Regions from separate parts of the Marinobacter sp. L-80 genome, predicted to be linked through region 2. Evidence: predicted binding sites of a transcription regulator. Region 2 holds the regulator's gene; each other region holds the start of a gene.
What was found. The regulator FliA, encoded in region 2, starts transcription of late flagellar genes. The targets are predictions, from matches to a motif close to CTAAAGTTTNNNNNNNNNNNGCCGNTAA.
Positions count from the first base shown of each region.

Region 1: AC13E3_RS12140 (methyl-accepting chemotaxis protein) is a predicted target of FliA. The motif match lies at 4,772-4,799, and genes of this name have one in related genera.
Region 3: flgM (flagellar biosynthesis anti-sigma factor FlgM) is a predicted target of FliA. The motif match lies at 3,987-4,014, and genes of this name have one in related genera.

Region 1 covers NZ_JBSXOI010000067.1:263,665-270,736, reverse strand. Annotated here, with positions in the region: gene AC13E3_RS12180 (formate dehydrogenase subunit alpha) at 1-1,089, shown strand, start outside; gene fdh3B (formate dehydrogenase FDH3 subunit beta) at 1,105-1,713, shown strand; gene AC13E3_RS12170 (formate dehydrogenase subunit gamma) at 1,801-2,973, shown strand; gene AC13E3_RS12165 (hypothetical protein) at 2,970-3,095, shown strand; gene AC13E3_RS12160 (sulfurtransferase TusA family protein) at 3,088-3,327, shown strand; gene AC13E3_RS12155 (hypothetical protein) at 3,435-3,575, shown strand; gene AC13E3_RS12150 (hypothetical protein) at 3,731-3,982, shown strand; gene AC13E3_RS12145 (hypothetical protein) at 3,979-4,572, opposite strand; gene AC13E3_RS12140 (methyl-accepting chemotaxis protein) at 4,867-6,792, shown strand; gene AC13E3_RS12135 (NADH-quinone oxidoreductase subunit L) at 6,919-7,072, shown strand, end outside.
Region 2 covers NZ_JBSXOI010000077.1:331,488-338,559, reverse strand. Annotated here, with positions in the region: gene flhF (flagellar biosynthesis GTPase FlhF) at 1-665, shown strand, start outside; gene AC13E3_RS21105 (MinD/ParA family protein) at 734-1,546, shown strand; gene AC13E3_RS21100 (RNA polymerase sigma factor FliA) at 1,578-2,321, shown strand; gene cheY (chemotaxis response regulator CheY) at 2,484-2,867, shown strand; gene AC13E3_RS21090 (protein phosphatase CheZ) at 2,888-3,673, shown strand; gene AC13E3_RS21085 (chemotaxis protein CheA) at 3,690-5,840, shown strand; gene AC13E3_RS21080 (protein-glutamate methylesterase/protein-glutamine glutaminase) at 5,906-7,069, shown strand; gene AC13E3_RS21075 (flagellar motor protein) at 7,069-7,072, shown strand, end outside.
Region 3 covers NZ_JBSXOI010000066.1:104,112-111,183, forward strand. Annotated here, with positions in the region: gene mnmC (bifunctional tRNA (5-methylaminomethyl-2-thiouridine)(34)-methyltransferase MnmC2/FAD-dependent 5-carboxymethylaminomethyl-2-thiouridine(34) oxidoreductase MnmC1) at 1-1,491, opposite strand, end outside; gene AC13E3_RS10855 (peptidylprolyl isomerase) at 1,496-2,107, opposite strand; gene AC13E3_RS10860 (cyclic di-GMP-binding domain-containing protein, MshE-related) at 2,335-3,084, shown strand; gene AC13E3_RS10865 (flagella synthesis protein FlgN) at 3,123-3,593, opposite strand; gene flgM (flagellar biosynthesis anti-sigma factor FlgM) at 3,601-3,927, opposite strand; gene flgA (flagellar basal body P-ring formation chaperone FlgA) at 4,101-4,802, opposite strand; gene AC13E3_RS10880 (chemotaxis protein CheV) at 4,991-5,920, shown strand; gene AC13E3_RS10885 (CheR family methyltransferase) at 5,958-6,785, shown strand; gene AC13E3_RS10890 (MFS transporter) at 6,789-7,072, shown strand, end outside.

The DNA.
Region 1 (7,072 bases), on a different contig from region 2:
CGCGAGTTCAACCGTGGCATGTGGACCATTGGCTACACCGGCCAGTCCCCTGAGCGCCTCAAGAAGCACATGAAATATCAGCACCACTTCGACAAGACTACGCTGCGTGCAGTCGGTGGACCTTGTGATGGTGATTTCTACGGCTTACCGTGGCCTTCATGGGGCACACCGGAGATGAACCATCCGGGCACTGCCAACCTGTACGACATGTCGTTGCCGGTTTCCGAAGGCGGCCTGACGTTCCGGGCCCGCTTCGGAGTCGAGCGTGATGGCGAAAGCCTGTTGGCAGATGGCGTCTACTCGAAGAACTCCGAGATCAAGGACGGCTACCCGGAATTCACCATGCAGATGCTAATGGATCTGGGCTGGGATGGCGATCTGACGGCTGAGGAGCGGGCCAGTATTGAAGCCGTGGCCGGCCCGGAAACCAACTGGAAGACAGACCTGTCTGGCGGCATTCAACGTGTGGCAATCAAGCACGAGTGCGCACCTTTCGGTAATGCCAAGGCCCGCACCGTGGTCTGGAACTTCCCGGATCCGATACCGCTGCATCGCGAACCGCTATATACCAACCGTCGTGATTTGGTTAAGGATTACCCGACATACGAAGACAAGACTTTCTGGCGGGTGCCTACCCTGTACGAGTCCATTCAGAAGAACGACTTCAGCAAGGAGTTCCCGATCATCCTTACCTCCGGCCGTCTGGTCGAATATGAGGGTGGTGGTGATGAGACTCGCTCAAACCCCTGGCTGGCTGAATTGCAACAGGAAATGTTCATCGAGGTTAACCCACGCGATGCCAACAACCTGAACATCCGTGACGGCAATGATGTCTGGGTTTCCGGCCCCGAAGGCGCGCGGATCAAGGTCAAGGCCATGGTGACCGAACGTGTCGGAGAGGGGGTGGCCTTCATGCCATTCCACTTTGGCGGGCACTATCAAGGCAAGGACCTGAGGGACAAGTATCCCAAGGGCGCAGACCCCATCGTTCTGGGCGAATCCACCAACACGGTTCAAACATACGGGTATGACTCGGTCACGCAGATGCAAGAGACCAAAGCCACCCTGTGTTCGATTATGCCGGCATAACAAGAGGTGTAAATCATGGCACTTGAGGGAAAAGCACGCGCAAAATTCCTGGTCGATGCCGAACGCTGCATCGAATGTAATGCTTGCGTAACGGCCTGTAAGAATGAGAATGAAGTCCCCTGGGGTATCAACCGCCGGCGCGTGGTGACCATCGGAGATGGTAAGCCTGGCGAACGCTCGATCTCGGTAGCTTGCATGCACTGTTCAGACGCGCCTTGTATGGCCGTTTGCCCTGTGGATGTCTTCTACCAGACCGAAGACGGTATCGTGTTGCACTCCAAGGATCTGTGTATTGGTTGTGGGTATTGTTTTTATGCCTGCCCCTTCGGTGCGCCTCAGTTCCCCCAGGCGGGCAACTTTGGCAGCCGGGGCAAGATGGACAAATGCACGTTCTGTGCAGGCGGCCCTGAAGAAGACAATTCAACAGCTGAGTTCACCAAGTACGGCCGCAACCGCATTGCCGAGGGCAAGCTGCCAATCTGTGCCGAAATGTGCTCGACCAAAGCGCTGCTGGCCGGTGATGGCAGCGAGGTGGCAGACATCTATCGCCAGCGTGTGGTGAGCCGTGGTTTCGGTTCCGGCGCCTGGGGATGGGGCACGGCCTATGGGAAGAAGGTCCCTTAAGCCCGCCATGAGTTTCGGGGCCCCCCGGGCCCCGCAAAACTCATGGCGGCAACGAACTCTTCTTCTTGATTCTTTTGGGGTGCTCGCATGAAGCGTAAGTTGTTAGGTGCTGTCGTCCTTGCACTGGCGACACTGGTGTTTAATCCTGTCTGGGCGCAAGAGGCCCCCGCGGTTGATCGCACGTCTACCGGGGGTGCTCAAACCCTGGAAGACATCCTGGCTCGTCAAAAACAGTTGGAAATTGACGAGTCTTTTCGCTCGGAAAACCTGGGTAATCCTGCCAATGCGGCACCGATCAGTGGTCGACTCGGCACCCTGGGAGGGCGCTCGGATTCCGACATCTATCGTGCCATTCGATACAACAAGATTGACCCCAGTACCCAGGCCCGGGGGCCTGCCGCTGACGTCCTGATCCAGGACGGAGGCATACCCTGGTACAAGTTACGAGAGGGGCCGGTCATCACTTACGGTGGCAGTGCAATCCTGGCTATCATTGCGCTACTGGCAGTGTTCTATTTTGTGCGCGGAAGAATCAAAATCACAGGCGGCCCTGCGGGCACCACGGTTGAACGATTCAAAGCCATCGAACGATTTGGTCACTGGCTGTTGGCGGGCTCGTTTGTCGCATTAGCTATAACGGGGTTAATCACCTTGATGGGTCGCAGTTTCCTCATTCCGGTTATGGGGCCCGAGGCCTTTGCCACTCTGGCTGCCGGCTCCAAATGGCTTCACAACAACATTGCGTGGGCCTTTATGTTGGGGCTGGTGATGACCTTCTTCATGTGGGTGGCGCACAACATCCCCAACAAGCTCGATTGGCAGTGGCTCAAAGTGGGCGGCGGCATCTTCACCAACGCCCATCCGTCAGCGAGGAAGTTCAACGCCGGTCAGAAAATTGTTTTCTGGACCGTGATGTTGCTGGGTTTTTCAGTCTCGTTGTCGGGCCTGTCATTGTTGTTTCCGTTTGAAATTCCAATGTTTGCCAAGACGTTTGGCGTCGTGAACACTGTTTTGGGAACGGATTTGCCGACAGTGCTGACGCCGCACGAAGAGATGCAGTATGCCAACATCTGGCACTCTATCGTGGCGTTTGTGATGATGCTGGCCATCATTGCCCACATCTACATCGGCTCGGTCGGCATGGAAGGTGCCTTCGACGCTATGGGTAACGGCCAGGTTGATCTCGAATGGGCTCGTCAACACCACGATCTGTGGGTCGCTGAGGTTGAAGCCAAACAAGGCAAAGGAGGTTCGTCGTGAAGGTAATGATTTCGGCTTTTATCGCGGCCCTGCTCATTGCCACGGCTGCACCAATGGTGCTGAACCAATTTGGCTGGTCGTCGGCGGAACAAACCAGCGCAGAGAGCGTTCGCCTTGACTGATCAGTCCGAGGTATACCAGATCGACGCCGTCGGTCTGGTATGTCCTCTCCCCATCCTGCGCTTCAAAAAACGGACCAAAGACCTGCCCGGCGGAACACTGGTCGATTTCCTGGCGGATGACCCCACCGGCCGAAAGGACCTTCAGGCCCTCTGTGATATCACCGGCCACCGGATTGAATGGACCAGAGAAGAAGAAGCTGGCGTCACTCGTTACCGCATTTCCCTGGCATAAAACGGCATCGAAATCGTCAATCTTTTCCTACACTTCACCACGCCCTCTTGGAAAATCAGGCGCCAACCCCCTATCTTAAATTAGGACTCCTAATAATTGGAATTCCGATGAGTTCAGACCCACTGTGGGAAATGATGATGCCTGAAAATGTCGAGGGACTGGCCCGGTCGATTCCTGGTGCTGCGGAAACCATGACCTTCTGGAGGCACGAGTGGCGGATCAAGTCAGCATCCGGTGTTGTGAAATGACTGAGTGGTACCGGCACTCCCAAACAGCGTGAAAACGGAGACATATGCTGGAATAGCGTGATCATTGATGTAACACGGGAACGTCAGATCCATAGCAAGCAAACCACCGTAAGCCTACCCTCATTTCTATTTAATACAGACTAAAAGGCCAAACAATGAGCGACAACAGTCGACCGGTAATTCTGACTGCCCGGCAAATAAGATTCCTGCAGGACCTGATCCTCGAAAAGCAGTACCAGCTTGCCGCTCAGCAGTCAGAGAATCAGCAGAGCACTGATTACAGTCAACTCAGCGAGCAGATGAGCCACACAACAGATCTGCTGATGCAGCTGACCGACGCATTGCCGGAAGATTGCGCAATTCCCCTCCAGGAAACTCCGGAAATCCCGGCGAGCACCTGCCCCTAGTGACCACCTCGTGGATGCTTGCGGGCTTCCAGGTTACCCAGCGACATTTTCACGTCTCGATCCGAAAGTTCTGGAAGATCGTCAAAATTCGAAACTCGCGGAAATTTCGAATCGATCACAGTCGCCAGCGTATCGTCGATGCACAGGGTGTCTGCCACGGCCTGATGACAACCGGGCATCAGGATTGCCCTGATCTCGCCGATTTCTCTTGTTCCCGTCTCAACGTCTCCGGAGCGACTGGCGCTGATCACGGTGAGCTTTTCGGCCCAATCCACAGCGCGGCCATCAACAGGTTTCGCCTCAATCCGCTCACAGGCTGTCAGGGTTGCTTCAAGCAACGTTCGGAAGTTAGCTGATTCAGCCAGCCGCTCGGCCTTTTCGCGAGCACTGCGATCTTCGTCAGGCACCAATAGTATGTAGGGCGTATTATCAACAAAGACACCCCAGTAGTCGGCCGCAATGGCTTCGGGTTTCGGGTAATAAACCCCAGCGGTCAGGGTCGAATGCTTTTTCCTTCTAGCCAGGAAGGCGCCTTTTTTTTCACAATCCAATTCTTTGCCTCGGTCTTTTCCGGTTTTCACTTCTTGCACGGGTCGTCCAGCAATGGCCATTGAACGATAGGCTCGAGCCCCATCGGTGGATCATTTCGTGGACGCAGAAATATGGTGATTGCAAGAAGGTTTTACAAATCCGCAGCCAGGCCTGTGCCTGCCGAGCGACATTTCCGCTCTTTTGGCAGCACATATGCGTCGTAATCTCTGGAATGATTCACGAATGACGCAATAATGATTAAGGAAGCATCGATCCCGGCCGATATAAAAAAAGATCGCAGTAATTTGCGTGCTCCAATAGTCCGTAAAGCTTATAGATTCTGGGGAATCAGCATGTCTATCAGAAAACTGTTCATCGTCTCGATTGCCGCTGTTCTGCTGGTCATCGCAATACTCGCAAGCGTTGTGATCGCTTTAAACACGCAGAAAACGATCACGGCAGATGTCGCTGAAAGGCAGAGTGATCTTGTCGAGGAGATCACCGGAATGCTCTCCATCACCGACGAGCTCATGTCAAAACGGGTGAAGAATTCGCTGAATCTGCTCATTGAACGCGGCCAGCAACTCGGAGCCGCCAGGATCCAGGGAACCGAACCGGTCGCAGGCAAACCCGTTCCGGCACTGTTTCTCGGCGACACCATGATCAACAACAACTTTGACCTGGTGGATGGCATAACCGGGATCATGGACGGCACAGCCACTCTATTCGTCAGGGATGGACAGGACTTTGTCAGGGTTTCCACAAACGTAAAGAAAGACGATGGATCCCGTGCCATCGGCACCAAACTGAATATGGCGGGCGCGGCCGGGCAGGCCATTAGCCGGGGCGAAGCCTACTTCGGACAGGTCGATATTCTCGGCAATCCCTACCTCACCGCTTACAGCCCTATCCGTAACGCCTCAAACCAGATTATCGGCATCTGGTATGTGGGCTATTCAGCGGACCTTGAAGAACTTGAAGCGGACATCACCTCATCCAGCCTGCTGGAAAGAGGATTTCTCGCCCTGGTGGACGACAAGAATCGACTGCGCATGCACTCCAGCTCCATTGAGTCCGATCCACTGCAAAACCTGCTGGAATCTGAGCCGGAAGACTGGAACCTTGCACGTACTGCGTTCGATGCCTGGGGGTACCAGATTATCACCGGCTACTCGGAAGACGAAGTGGCAGCCATGGTTCGCAATCAGACCATCAAGACGGTCATGGCAATTCTGATCGGCGGACTGGTGCTGATCGGCTGCCTGAGTGCCCTGGCACAACTGGTTGTGGCTCGACCTCTCCAAAAAATGATCGATGCCATCAACGACATTGCCAGCGGCGAAGGCGACCTGACGGTGAGGTTCAATGCAACCGGCAAGAGCGAATTGGACGTCATGGCCCAAGGCTTCGATCGCTTGCTAGACCGGTTACAAACTACAATTTCAGAAACCAAAAGATCCTCGGAAAGCCTGCTTGAGGCCTCGTCGAGTCTAAGGGGCATAGCATCAGACTCCGCCACCGTCGTCTCGCAACAAACCGAGGAGACCGAGCAGGTTGCAACCGCCATGAATGAGATGACAGCAACCGCTCAAACTGTTGCCGAAAGCGCCTCCAGGGCTGAAAACATTGCCAAAGAGGCGGATGGTCTGGCCGAAAGTGGCCAATCGCTCATTGCCAAAACCACGGCGAAAATACAGAGCCAGCTCGACAACAACCAGAGCTCAGTGCAAACCAGTGCTTCGCTGAGAGCTGCATCGGATAACATCGGCAATATTCTTTCCGTCATAGAAAACATTTCGGAACAGACTAATCTCCTGGCGCTTAATGCAGCGATTGAGGCAGCGCGAGCCGGAGAACACGGCAGAGGTTTTGCGGTGGTGTCAGACGAAGTCAGAAACCTGGCCCGTCGGACCCAGGAGTCCATCAAAGAGATCCAGGACCAGATCAATCACCTGCAGGAAGGCGTTGCCGGTGTCACCGACGTTATTGAGGTGGGCAGTCAGCTAGCAACTGAAACCAACGACATGATCCGCGAAACCGGCAACGCGATCGAGGCACTGCGCGAGGGCGTTCGAACCATTCGGGACACCAACATTGAAATGGCAAGCGCCGCCGAGCAGCAGAGCCAGGTTTCTGAGGACATCAACCAGCGCCTTGAGCACATTCGGCAAATGGCTGGTAGCAGCCAGGAGAACGCCGCATCAACCAATGAGGCGGCAGAAACGTTGAAGCAACTAGCGGAAAAACTGAAGTCTCAATTGGACTCTTACAGGACCTGACCCAGTTTCCATACCCGGCAATCATTCTTAAATAACGAACGAATCGATCGGATATATATATTTTTGTTCACAGCAAAAGCCTCGGATACTACGCGTATTAAATACTCCTGATTCCGAGGCCCTCGCATGTTCGATGTTCAGGCGATCGAATCCTTGTTCTCACTGCTGGTACCGCTGCTTTTCGGTGCCGGAGCAGTCGCGACCGGATTGGCAACCAACCAGAGCAACCTTCTCGCACGGTCATTGACCTTCAAGCTTGCCTTTGTATCGGCTTTGGCCG
Region 2 (7,072 bases):
CCTCCCGCATGGAGTGGCTGGATGAGGGCGGCGCCTACGCGTTGGTGGGTCCGACAGGGTCCGGGAAAACCACCACCATTGGCAAGCTGGCCGCGCGCTACGTGCTCAAACACGGTTCCGACTCGGTGGCACTGGTGACCACGGATCGCTATCGGGTGGCGGCGCACGAGCAGTTATTCGTGTTCGGTCGGATCCTGAATGTGCCGGTTCGGGTCGTGGATGAGAGCCACAGTCTGGACGATATTCTGGACGAGCTGTCAGACCGTCATCTGGTGCTGATTGATACCGCCGGACTGACCAGTGCGGACAAAGGCTATCAGGAACAGCTGGCCGAACTGGCTCGCAGCCATCACAATATCAAAACCCATCTGGTGGTCTCGGCAACCAGTCAGCCTCGCATCATGAAATCCGTGTGGCATTGCTATAAGATGGCAAATCTTGCGGGCTGTGTGATGACCAAAATCGACGAGGCCCTGACGCTGGGCGAGTCTCTCGGGTTTGTGATGGAAACCGGTCTGCCGGTAGCCTATTACACAGACGGCCAGAAGATTCCTGAAGACCTGCACCACGCAGAAGCCGTTCCGCTGGTGCGGTTGGCCGTGGATCGGCTGAAAACACTCCAGCAACAGCAAGCGGTCGCAGAGGGCCTGAAAGAGCACGCCTGAGACCGGACAGATTGACAACAGGCGTCGGAGACAAAGCCGGCGAAACGTGGCGAGAGACCAAAAACAGTATGAGCAGAGCACATCCGGTACAGGTGATTGCAGTTTCCGGCGGAAAGGGTGGTGTCGGCAAGAGTAACGTGTCGGTGAACCTCGGAATTGCCCTGGCGCAGAAAGGCCTGAGAGTGGTGCTGCTCGACGCCGATCTGGGGCTGGCCAATATCGACGTCTTGCTGGGCATCACTGCCAATCGCAACCTCCAGGATGTTCTGGCCGGCGATTGTGATCTGAAGGACGTTCTGGTGAATGGACCCGGTGGCATCAAGATTGTCCCCGCCTCTTCCGGTACCCAACGAATGACCCAGCTCAGCCCCATGGAACATGCCGGGCTGATTAATGCGTTCAGCGAACTGGGTGATCAGATCGATGTCCTGATCGTTGATACCGCCGCCGGGATTTCCGAGTCAGTGGTCAGTTTTCTGAGAGCGTCTCAGGAGCTGCTGCTGGTTGTCTGCGACGAGCCGACCTCGATCACCGATGCCTATGCCCTGATCAAGCTGATGAACCGTGATTATGGAACCAACCGCTTCCGTATTCTTGCCAATCAGGTTCGGAATGAGCAGGAAGGCCGGCATCTGTTTGAAAAACTGACCCGGGTCACCGAGCGCTTCCTCGATGTGGCACTACAATACGTAGGAATAGTTCCCTACGATGAGGCCGTGAAGAAAGCGGTTCAGCGGCAGCGTGCGGTGCTGGACGCCTATCCCAGGGCGAAAGCTTCACTGGCCATCAAGGCGCTGGCGGACAAGGTAGATAGCTGGCCGTTGCCGTCCTCGCCCCGTGGGCATCTGGAATTTTTTGTGGAGCGGCTCGTCGAAGTCTGAATCGGATCCAGTCAAACAAAAAACCGGATACATGACATTGGCGAAAAACCTCGGAATCTATAACCAGTCAAGTGCGCAGAAGCCGGCTCAGCTCATTGAGCAGCACGCGCCGCTGGTCAAGAAAATTGCCCTTCACCTGATGGCTCGCCTGCCGGCGTCCGTCCAGCTTGAAGACCTGATGCAGGCCGGCATGATCGGTCTGCTCGAGGCCGCCCAGCGTTACAGTTCTACCAAAGGTGCTACCTTCGAGACTTACGCCGGTATCCGTATTCGCGGCGCCATGGTGGACGAAATCCGCAAGGGTGACTGGGTCCCCCGTTCCGTGCATCGCAACGCCCGTCGCATTTCCCAGGCCATCAAGGCCGTTGAAGATAGACTTGGCCGCGAAGCCCACGACCAGGAAGTGGCCGAAGAGCTGGGTATGGGGCTGCCCGAATACCACTCCTACCTTTCCGGTTCCAACAGCGGTCGACTTTTTAGCCTCGACGAGCTCAATGAATCCGGAGAGCTGCCGATAGAACAGACAGAGACGCAGGATAATCCCCTTGAGGGGTTGTCCTCCGATGCCTTCCGGCGGAGCCTCGCTGAGGCGATTGAAGACCTGCCGGAGCGGGAAAAGCTGGTGTTGAGCCTTTACTACCAGGAAGAACTGAACCTCAAGGAGATTGGCGCGGTGCTCGGCGTCAGTGAGAGCAGGGTAAGCCAGATTCACAGCCAGGCAGCCCTGCGCCTTCGGGGACGGCTCTCGGATTGGCGTCAGGAATCGGACAACTGACCGCGTTCAGTCTGTGTCGCCAACGAGGTAGTCTGTAGTTTTTGGTAACCGATGCTTTACAACCGAAGCAAAGGTCCGACAATAAGCGGTTAAAACAGCGGCCTGCTAGACTTTGAACGCAAAGGTCAAACGAATTCCGGGTGTTACTAACTGGAGGTCCCATTGGACAAAAACATGAAAATCCTCATTGTGGACGACTTCTCCACAATGCGACGGATCATCAAGAACCTGCTGCGTGATCTTGGCTTCACCAACACCGATGAAGCTGACGACGGCAACACGGCACTGCCAATGCTCAAAAGCGGCAAATACGATTTTCTGGTGACCGACTGGAACATGCCTGGCATGTCAGGCTTCGACCTGCTCAAGGCCGTTCGGGCGGACGAGAATCTGAAAACCCTGCCGGTATTGATGGTAACTGCTGAGGCCAAGCGCGACCAGATCGTTGCCGCTGCCCAGGCAGGCGTAAACGGGTATGTGGTCAAGCCGTTCACCGCTGCCGTGCTCAAGGAAAAGATTGAGAAAATCTTTGAAAGAATCCAGTAACCAGAGGTCGGATGGCTCTCATGAGCGATAGCAAAAAGAACCATCGGGGCCTTGAACCGGAGGTGACGGAAAAGCTCCAGCGGCAGGCAGCGGAACTGGCCGAGAGTGTTGATGCGGGTGATTATGCCAAAGCCATGACCCTGATCAATGAACTCAGCGAAGTCAGGGATCAGGGTCTGTACCGTGAGGTAGGGCGGCTGACGCGGAGCCTGCACGAAGCAATCCGGAACTTCCAGATTGATCCCCGTAACGCCGAGCAACAGGAAGCACTGTCAAAGATGACAGATGCCTCTGATCGTCTCGAATACGTTGTGCAGATGACCGGTGAAGCAGCCAACCGGACCATGGACCTGGTTGAGGAAACCATGCCGGTGGCCAATGCCCTCAGAGACGAGGCCGCCGCGTTGCGTGATGAGTGGCAGCGCCTGCGTCGCCGGGAAATGCAGCCGGCTGAGTTTCGCGAGCTGTACGGCCGGATTGATCGCTTTTTTGTCAGCATGGCAACCGATGCCGACACCATGTACAGCAACCTGTCGGAAATCCTGCTGGCTCAGGATTATCAGGATCTGACAGGTCAGGTCATCCAGAAGGTCACCGCCCTTGTGAAAGAGGTTGAGGAGCAGATGCTCAGCCTGGTGGTGATGGCCAGTCATGTGGACCAGCTCACGGGCACGGTGCACCAGATTGAAGAAAAAGAAGAGTCTGCAGAGAAGGGCGTCGGGCCCCAGATCAAGGCCGATGAGCGTGAAGATGTAGTTTCGGGGCAGGACGACGTAGACGACCTGTTGTCCAGTCTCGGTTTCTGAATAATGAGGGTAACGCATGGCGTTTGATGCTGATGAAGAGATTTTGCAGGACTTCCTCGTAGAAGCCGGCGAGATCCTCGAAAAGCTGTCAGAGCAGTTGGTAGATCTTGAGCGACATCCTGACGACAGTGATCTGCTCAACGCCATCTTCCGTGGTTTCCATACCGTGAAAGGCGGAGCCGGCTTCCTTCAGCTTGAAGCGCTGGTGAACTGCTGCCATTCCGCGGAAAACGTTTTCGACATCTTGCGTAATCACAAGCGCAAGGTGGATTCCGAACTGATGGACGTGGTTCTAGAAGCACTCGACTACGTCAATGCCATGTTTGAGCAGGTCCGCAATCATGAGGAGCTGACACCGGCTCCGGACGAACTTATTGCCCGTCTGGATGCCCTGGCCCAGCCTGAAGGCGAGGGGGCACCGGCCGCTGCCGCTCAACCTGAGCAGGAAGAGAGCGAACCGGCAGAAGACGGTGGCGACATCACCGACGACGAGTTCGAACAGCTTCTGGACGCACTGCAGGACGAGAAATCAGCGGAGGTTTCCTCGGCTTCGAGCGCCGGATCGGCCGGCGGTGACCAGGAAAGTTCTGGAGACGACGAAATAACCGACGACGAATTCGAAGCGCTACTGGACCAACTGCACGGAAAAGGTCAGTTTGCCGGTGCGCCAGCTGGCGAGGAAGAGGCTTCTGGTAAAGAAGAAAAGCCGGCTGCCAAGGCCGGATCTGCTGGCGGCGACGACCTGATCACCGACGACGAATTCGAGAAACTGCTGGACGATCTTCACGGCAAGGGCGGAAGCCCGACCGCGGGCGGAGAGCCTTCAGCCTCGAAAGAGCCTGCAGCTCCAAAACAGCCCTCAGCGCCGAAACAGCCTGCATCTTCAAAAGAGCCGGCTTCACCGAAAGCAAACACGTCAAAGCCCGAAAAATCGAAGCCGGCCGAGAAGCCGGAGGCCAAAGGCGCTGCCGCACCGGCGATGCCTGCTCGCGAGAATGCCCCGGCCGCGGAAACGACGGTTCGTGTCGACACCAAGCGGCTCGATGACATCATGAATATGGTGGGTGAGCTGGTGCTGGTGCGTAACCGCTTGCAGCGTCTGGGTGCTGAAAGTGAAGACGAACACATGCACAAGGCGGTATCCAACCTGGATGTGGTTACGACTGATCTCCAGTCCGCCGTCATGCAGACCCGCATGCAGCCGATCAAAAAGGTGTTCGGCAGGTTCCCCCGCGTTGTGCGCGATCTCGCCAGAAACCTCAAGAAAGAGGTGAACCTGGTGATGCATGGCGAGGAAACCGATCTGGACAAGAACCTGGTTGAAGCGCTGTCTGATCCGCTGGTTCACCTGGTGCGGAATTCGGTGGACCACGGGATCGAGGCTCCGGAAGTCCGCGAGAAGGCCGGGAAGCCACGCCAGGGCACGGTTACCCTCTCTGCCGAGCAGGAGGGAGACCATATTCTGCTGTTTATCGAGGATGACGGCGCGGGCATGGATCCGGAAGTCCTGCGCCGCAAAGCAGTCGAAAAGGGTATCTACGACCAGGACGCCGCGGACCGGCTGACCAATTCGGAGTGTTACAACCTTATTTTTGCCGCCGGATTCTCCACCAAGGAGCAGATTTCGGATGTGTCCGGACGTGGCGTCGGCATGGATGTGGTGAAAACCAAGATTGGCCAGCTCAATGGCCAGTTGAGCATCGAATCCGAGCTGGGCAAGGGCTCTCGCATTGTCATCAAGGTTCCGCTGACGCTCGCCATCATGCCCACCCTGATGATCATGCTGGGCGATCAATCCTTTGCGTTGCCGCTGGTCAACGTGGTCGAGATTTTCCATCTGGACCTGACCAAGACCAACATCGTCGATGGGCGCGAGTGCATTGTGGTTCGGGATAAAGTCTTCCCGCTATTCCATATCAAGCGCTGGCTGGTTCGTGGCGGTGCTGGCCAGGAGGTGCCCGATAACGCCCATGTTGTCATTGTGGCCATGGGTACCAAGCAGGTCGGGTTCGTGGTCGACCAGCTGGTTGGTCAGGAAGAAGTGGTTATCAAGCCCCTTGGGCGAGCGCTCCAGGGTACGCCAGGCATGGCCGGTGCCACTATTACCGGCGATGGCCGGATTGCACTCATTATTGATGTGCCAAGCCTGTTGCAACATTACGGTTGAGCCGGGCCTTCCGGCGCTTTTTGCCAGAGAAGGCCGAAGAACGATGGATTGGGTAGGAGAAGTGGATGACAGTTTCTGTCCTGGTCGTTGACGATTCAGGGTTTTTTCGCAAGCGGCTGACGGAAATCCTGACCAGCTCCGGCCAGATCAAAGTGGTAGGTGCTGCGACCAATGGTCGGGAAGGCGTTGAGCTGGCCGAGAAACTGCGTCCCGACGTGATTACCATGGATTATGAGATGCCCGTGATGGATGGCATCTCTGCCGTGCGCGAAATCATGCGCAAACATCCGATACCGGTGCTCATGTTCTCATCGCTCACCTATGAGGGCGCCCGGGTCACACTGGATGCGCTCGAGGCCGGCGCCGTTGATTTTCTGCCCAAGAATTTCGAAGAAATTGCCCGGGACAACAGTCAGCTTCAGAAAATCTTGATTGAGCGGATTCTGGATGTAGCCCGCAGTCGTCCCGGCAACCGTTCTCCTGCGCCTTCCCGCGCGGAACCTTCAGCTCCGGCCTCCCGGGCGCCGGAGCCTGCAGGGCGCCCGCGTCCGGAACCAGCACCGCGTCAGCGTCCTGACACCCGGGCTCCGGCAGCGTCGGCAGGTTCTCCGGGCGAAACCGAGGCCCCCAGGCGCCATGGCCGCCGTGGGCCGGCCAAGCATTACGCCGTTGTTGGCATTGGTACTTCAACCGGCGGCCCGGTTGCCCTGCAGCGGGTACTGACGGTGTTGCCCGCGACCTTCCCGGCACCGATTGTTCTGGTGCAGCATATGCCGGCGAGTTTTACGCCTGCCTTCGCCGAACGCCTTAACAAGCTCTGCCGGATTGAAGTCCGGCAGGCTGAGGATGGTGATGTGTTGCGGCCCGGCCTGGCTTTGCTGGCGCCCGGCGGCAAACAGATGATGGTCGAGAATCGGGGCGGACAGCCCAGGATCCGTATTCTGCCCGGAGACGAGCGGCTCAATTACAAACCCTGCGTGGACGTTACCTTCGGTTCTCTTGCCCGCAGCTTTCCGGGCAAGACGCTGGGCGTCATTCTTACCGGGATGGGCTCGGACGGCAAAGAAGGCTGTCGGATGATGAAGCAGAGCGGTTCCGATATATGGTCCCAGGATGAAAAATCGTCTGTGATCTACGGCATGCCGATGGCCGTCGCCAAGGCAGGGCTGACGGATGATGTATTGTCCCTGGACGAGATCGGGCCACGCCTCGCGGAAGGTGTGTGCTGATGG
Region 3 (7,072 bases), on a different contig from region 2:
CAGTGCAGGGTTCAAATACCGGTTACCACAGATAACGGCCGTTGGGCCTCTGAGAGCTGTCGCTGGCAGGTGGCTAACCTGGCCACGAATGGCTTTCAACCGGAAACGACCCTTTGTCGGGATAAGCTCCGGGCTGAGATGGCCCGAGCAGATGACCACCCGGTCAGCGGTGATCGATCTGTTGTTTTCCGTCGAAATGCTCCATGTGCCGTCCGAACGCCGAAGATTGTTGACCTCGCTATGGAACACCGTGGATATCAGCGGGTGGTTCGCCAGTTCCTTGCAAAGGTTTGCGGGTTCGAGCCAGCCACTGCCGGGGAACCAGAGCCCGCCCGATTCCGTTGGCACGCCTGTCAGGGCGCTGGCCTGTTCCCGGGTCACCGGGTAAAAGATACTCCGGGGGTAGTCGTTCCTTTGGAGAAACCTCCGCTGCCGGTCCGCTTCCTGGGGATTGTGGGCCAGCTGTAGCAGGCCGGTCGGATGCCAGTGCTGGTCGCGCCAGTTGTGGTAGAAACGCTGCGCGAACGAGAGTGCTGTGAGCGCCAGCTCGGTCTGGTCGTTGAACTCTACGCCCAGCTTCACATACAGGGCGCCCTGGGCGTTGCCCGAGGCTGCTGCACCCGGGCCATGGGCGTCGATCAGTGTTACCGGGTATCCCCGGTCTGCCAGGTTTCTTGCCAGTGCGCAGCCGGCAACACCTGCGCCGATGATTAAGATCGATTCCTGTTGTTCCGTGGGAGCCGTTTTGATGGGTGCCGGGTTCTCCGCGACAAGAACGCCTTTCAGCATATCCCGTTTGCGACCGTATCCGGCGGTTTTTTCCATCCGGAATCCGGCCCCCATCAAGGCCCGACGAATCCGGCCAACGGAGGTAAAGGTCGCCAGAGTTGTACCCGGCCTGCTGTGTGCACGGATCTTGTTGATGATGTTTTCCAGCCACATATCCGGGTTGCGGGACGGAGCGAACCCGTCCAGAAACCAGGCGTCGGCTTGAAAATCCAGGGATTGCCAGGCGTCGTTAATGTCGCCGAAAAATAGCGTCAGTCGAACCTGCCCCCCGGCCAGGACCAGCCTGTGTACCCCACGCACCAGGGGTGGGTAATGCAGAAGCAGTTCGTCGGCCAGCGCAGCCAGTTCGGGCCACTGTGCCAGGGCCCGGGCCAGGTCCTCGTGGGTGAGGGGGAAACGTTCAACGGAAACGAAGTGCAGCGTCGCCGCATGGGCCGGAGCGTGTCGCTGCCAGGCTTGCCAGGCGGCGAGAAAGTTCAGGCCGGTTCCAAAGCCGTTTTCGGCAATAACGAAATTGCCGCCCTCGGGAATCTGTGCGAAACGTTCGGGCAACTGGTTGTGTTGCAGGAAAACGTAGCGTGTTTCCTCGAGACCATTGTCACGGCTGAAATAGACATCGCCGAACCGGATGGACTCCGGGACGCCGTCGTGCCAAGCCAGTTCAGCGGGCTCTATTCCGGGCGGCAGGGGAGCACGGTCCACGGTGTCAGCCTTTGGGGTCGACCACGGTGACGGTTTCGATGATCACAGGTTCAACCGGCACATCGGCCATCCCCTGTTTGCGGGTGGTCTGTTTGCGGGCAATGGCATCGACAACGCCCATGCCCTCGATCACCTTGCCAAAAACCGCATAACCCGGGCCGCGAACTCTGGCGTTCAGGAACCCGTTGTCGGAAAGGTTTATAAAGAACTGGGACGTGGCGGAATCAGGCGCACTGGTGCGAGCCATCGCAATGGTTCCACGAAGGTTCGGCAGTGTCTCTTTCGCTTCATTGCGGATAGGGGCCCGAGTGGACTTGCGGGAGAGATCCCGGGTGAAACCGCCGCCCTGGATCATGAACCCGGGTATAACCCGATGGAAGATGGTGCCGTCGAAAAAACCGTCTTCGGCGTACTGCAGGAAATTGTCGACCGTTTCGGGCGCAACATCCGGGCGAAGCTGAAGCTCGATAGCGCCTTCACTGGTCACCATGCGGACCTTTGGAAGTGGATCACTGGCCGGCTGCTCATTGGTTTGCGCCTGCACCGCGGCAGTCGGCATGAGCAGGGCGAACGCCATAAGCAATACGGGAGTCACAGTTTTCAGGGGTTTTACCATGTTTGTCATTTGCAGCCGTTCTCCGTGTTATTAGCAGGTGTGTTTCCTGCGACAATTCGGCGAATTCTGTTATCAGGTGCCAGATCTTACCAGATGGTGATGGTAAAACGGGCACTGCATCCACGCACATCGTTGTGTGATCGGCTAACCTTCCCGATATCGGAAGTCATGGATCACACTGGCCGGGCCGGGTTGTACGGTTTTCACTGTTTAAAAGGAGACACTGGGTGAGAATCCGTCAGGGATTTGAAGAGAAATCACGCCTCGGGCGATTGCTTATCAATCGTGGGTATCTGTCTGAGGGGCAGGTCAACGAAGGCCTCAGGCTTCAGCGCGAAACCGGACAGCGCCTGGGTGAGGTATTTATCCAGGCGGGCTGGATCAGCGAGAAGGAGCTGCATCGTGTCCTCAAGCACCAGTCCCGCTATCGCAACGCTGCCGCCCTGGTAACAGCGGTCACGCTGCCATTCCAGCCCCTGGTAACCTTTGCGGCCAGCAATTCGGCCGAGGCGTCACAGGCAACGCTGGAAGCCGGCGAACTTTATGAGAGAGGCAATCTTGCCCTCATGAGTGAAGCCGAGCTGGCGGCGATTTCGGGTCAGGGCGATCCGACCCTGCTGCAGCGCATTGGTATTGTCAGCAATATGGCGGAGAACCCCGCAGGAAATGGGGAGCAAGGCACCGAGGCATCCGCAGATGTTATTGAAGGTCTCAAGCTTTCCGCCAATATCTTCGTGCCGGTTCTGAACTTTCTGGATTCAGATCTCAGCATTTCCGGCGTGCACTATCGTGAAGGGGAGCCACGTTATCGGGTAAGAGAAGATGGCGCCCTGATGCTGGCGTTCCCTGAGCGCATCGAGGAAATCCGGATGGACAATATACGGGTTACGGGAGGCCAGGGAGCTTCAATGGGCAACGTGAGCATTCACGACATCCGGTTTCATCCCGACTCCCAGATGACCATCTACACCCGATGAAGTGGAAAGCATGGCTCGGCAGAGCCATGCGTCCGGGCTCAGGCGCTGGCGAGCACCGTGCTGCTTGATACCGTGGTCTGCTGACCCTGTGCACCGTACAGCTTTTGCTGGCCGGTGGCGCCGCGAAAAATATCGGTGAGTCTCGACAAACGCTTTTGCAAGTGGCTGATCACGCGACCATTGGTCTGGTTCAGCGTCTGACAGGTTCGCAGCTTCTGGTCCGCTTCCTGCCAGAGTTCGAAGAGATCCGAGAATCCGGCGCTGCGAATAAAGCGGGAAGGCTCGCCACCTTCGGGGCGATATCCCATTTGTACGAGCGTTCGGATTTTCTGTTTGGCGCGTTCGCGGACTGCACCGAGGAGATCGTTCTTTTCTCTGGTCAGGGCGTCCAGCTGGCGGAGGTCGGAATTCGCAAGGCAGGTCTTTTCCTTGCCAAGAACGTCAGCCAGTGTTTCAAGCTGGCTGATATCCTGGGAAAGAAGGGTCTTCAAATCATCAATTGCGGCCATGGTCTACTCACCCGAAAATGCTTTCATCCATCTCAAGCATTTTCTGGGCCAGCTTCTCGGCGTCAATCTTGTACGTGCCATTTTCAAGGGCGGAACGAATCTGCTCGATGCGGTCGTCATCCATATCCGGATAATCGCCCAGCTTTTGTTCGAGCTGCTTCAGGTTCTTGGCCTGATTGCTCAGGCTGACGTTCTCACCACGGGCCCCCTGGGCCTGTGTCTTCGCCTGTTCGTTGGATGCCGGCTGGGTATTCTGTGCGCCGGAGCTTTTGTCGGCCGTGGTTCTCTGGGTGTTGACCTGGCCGGGGCCAATTCCATTTAAGTCAACTGACATATCTGTACCTGCTTGCCTGTCGCGCCACGAATGCGGCGCTTACTCGAGTTTATGTCTTCTTAACGGCGGCGCCGCGAAAACCTTTAGTACTTTTAGCACTTTTTTTCATCTGCGTTTACGACCGGTTTTGCGGCATTCACTTGCCGCTCCGGCAAGCCTCTGCCGCACGCGGCTCACATCGGAATTTCCACGTGGCCCGGCGCGACAACGCTGGCTCTTATCGTGCGCGATGAGCGCAGGTTCTCAACCAGAACCTGTTCGCCAACGCTGGCGCTTGCCAGGGCTTTGCCCCGGGAACGTACTGAAAATCCACCGGTTTTGGCGGTGATGATAACATGATCGCCCCGTTCGACCGCATTCGGGGCCGAAAGCATGTCTGGTGTAACGAGCGAGCCGGCATTCACTGCGCGCCGCACTTCCATGCCAATTGCCTGCTTCGAGTCCGTAATCACGCCACGTCTGGATGAATTGATTTCAACAGACTGTTTCGCAAGCAGCCCTTCGGTTATTCGCTCTCCACGTGTGAGTGGCCTCGCTGCCACCAGGGCTGGCCCATGGATAGAGACTGAAGCGGTGACAAACATTCGCCATGGACGGGTTCCTTCGCAGGCTACCTGCAACGACGGGCTGGTGCTTTTCCATGGATCCCCGCTGAACTCTACACTCAAAGGCTTTTCGCACTCGGCGAGAGCGAGGCGGCTGTCGATGGAACCGGGTTCGAAGGAAACGGTGTAGCCATGCTCGGCCTGTTCAGACGCAAAGCTGTCCAGAAACGCCAGGGTCGCTTTCTGAATCTGTTCGGCCGTCGTTCCAGCAAGGAGCGGCGTGCTCAGGCCAGACATTAGCAGTAGTAGGGCGAAATTCGTGATGCGCATACGTATCAGTTTGTCCTATGCTGTCAACAACAGGGCAGAAAAGCCCGAATCAGGCTAAGGATTCGGTAAAAGTGGCCGTTAAATGGGCTGACCCACCCCTGATATGACGGGTTTCCGTCGATCAGGCTATTATTCAGTGAACAGCAAGATATATGCCGTTGTAATTCCGGCAAGCCAGGAGAATCGAAATGGCAGGGGTTTTGGACAGTGTCAACCAGCGCACTCAGATGGTCGGAAAGAACCGCCTCGAGCTGCTTCTATTCCGTCTCAGGGGGCGTCAGATCTACGGGATCAACGTGTTCAAGGTGAAAGAGGTTCTGCAGTGTCCGAAGCTGTTCTCCCTGCCCAACAGCCGCCCGGTCGTTCGAGGCGTAGCCCATAGCCGGGGCGAGACTATCCCCATTATCGATCTGAGCATGGCAATCGGTCTGCCCGGTATCCCGCAAGAAGAGCTCTCCACCAGTTTCGTCATCATCACTGAATACAATCGCAAAACGCAGGGTTTCCTGGTGAGCGGTGTCGAGCGAATCATGAACATGAACTGGGAAGAAATCCTGCCGCCACCCAAAGGTGCCGGCAGGGATGTCTATCTAACCGCTGTCACGAAAATAGATGATAAGCTTATTGAAATCATTGATGTGGAGAAGATTCTTTCAGAAGTTTCTCCGCTTGCGGAGGACGTGACCGAAGCCGTCCTGAGTAAGAGCGCGGAGCGCGTGCCCGGACATCTACCCGTGTTGGTGGTGGATGATTCGTCCGTGGCCCGGCGCCAGATACAGCGGTGTCTCACCGCAATCGGCATGGAAGTGGTGCTGAAAAATGACGGCAAGCAAGCATTCGAATATCTGAAAGAAATAACGGCGGACGGTTCGCGGGCCAAAGATCACTTCTCATTGATCATCTCCGATGTCGAGATGCCGGAAATGGATGGCTATACCCTGGTTACCAAGGTGAAAAGTGACCCGGCCCTGGCAGATATGTTTGTTATGCTCCACACCTCACTCAGCGGTGTGTTCAACCAGGCCATGGTGAAAAAGGTCGGGGCCGACGACTTTATGGCAAAGTTCAGTCCGGACGAACTGGCAGAGCGGGTGATGGAAATCATCGACCAGGGTTGATGGAGCCGCTCAAAGATTCACTCAGAACAGAGACCCAATGAAAGCGGAAATAACGCCACAGGAATATGAAGCCTTCAAATCGTTCCTGCAGGATGCCTGTGGGATTTTACTGGGCGAGAACAAACAGTACCTGGTAAAAAGCAGGTTGCGCAGGATTCTCGAAGAGAACAGCCTGAGCACCCTGGGTGAACTCCTTGAGCGCCTCAAGCGTCCCGGCCGGGGCGGCCTAAAGGAAGTGGTCATCGATGCGATGACAACCAATGAGACGCTGTGGTTCCGTGACAATCATCCTTTCCGGATACTTCAGGAAAAGCTGCTTCCTGAATTCGCTGAACGCAGTTCGGGCCAGCCTCTTCGGATCTGGTCGGCGGCCTGTTCAACCGGCCAGGAACCATACTCCATCGCCATGATCGTGGAGGAGTTCCGGCGGGCAAGGCCCGGCAAGCTTCGCGATGTGAAAATTACTGCCACTGATATCTCCAAAAGCGTTCTCGAAGTCGCCCGCAAGGGCGAGTACGAGATGATTGCCATTGGCCGGGGCCTTTCACCGGAGCGACAAAAGCAGTTTTTTACCCCGTCCCTCAATGGTGGCTGGCAGATCAAGCCGCAGATCAAGAGCATGGTGGAGTTCAAGGAATTGAACTTGCTGGAGCGTTACATGCTCGGTAAGTTTGATATCGTGATGTGCCGGAATGTTCTGATCTATTTCTCTGCGGATCTGAAAAAGGACATTCTTACCCGCATGCACGCCACCCTGAATCCGGGCGGCTATCTGGTTCTGGGTGCCTCCGAGTCGTTGAACGGTTTGCCCCATCTCTACGAGATGGTGCAGTGCCATCCCGGAATCATCTACAGGAAAAAGTAGTCCATGCCCCTCAATGTCTGGGTCCTGGTTGCCGCCCAGGCGCTGGCCATGTGCACAGCGCCCTTCATCGTTTTTATCGGCAGCATCCAGGGCCGAATGCTCGCTCCGGCCCCTGAATACGCAACGCTTCCGGTGGGTCTGGTGGTGGTTGGCACCGTGCTCGCCATCAAACCGGCCACCTGGTTGATGGAGCGCATCGGGCGCAAGCGTGTGATGCTGCTTGGCGCGATCATGGGTATCGTGGCGGGGCTGATGGGGGCGGCGGCGTCCTGGACCGGTCTGTTTTC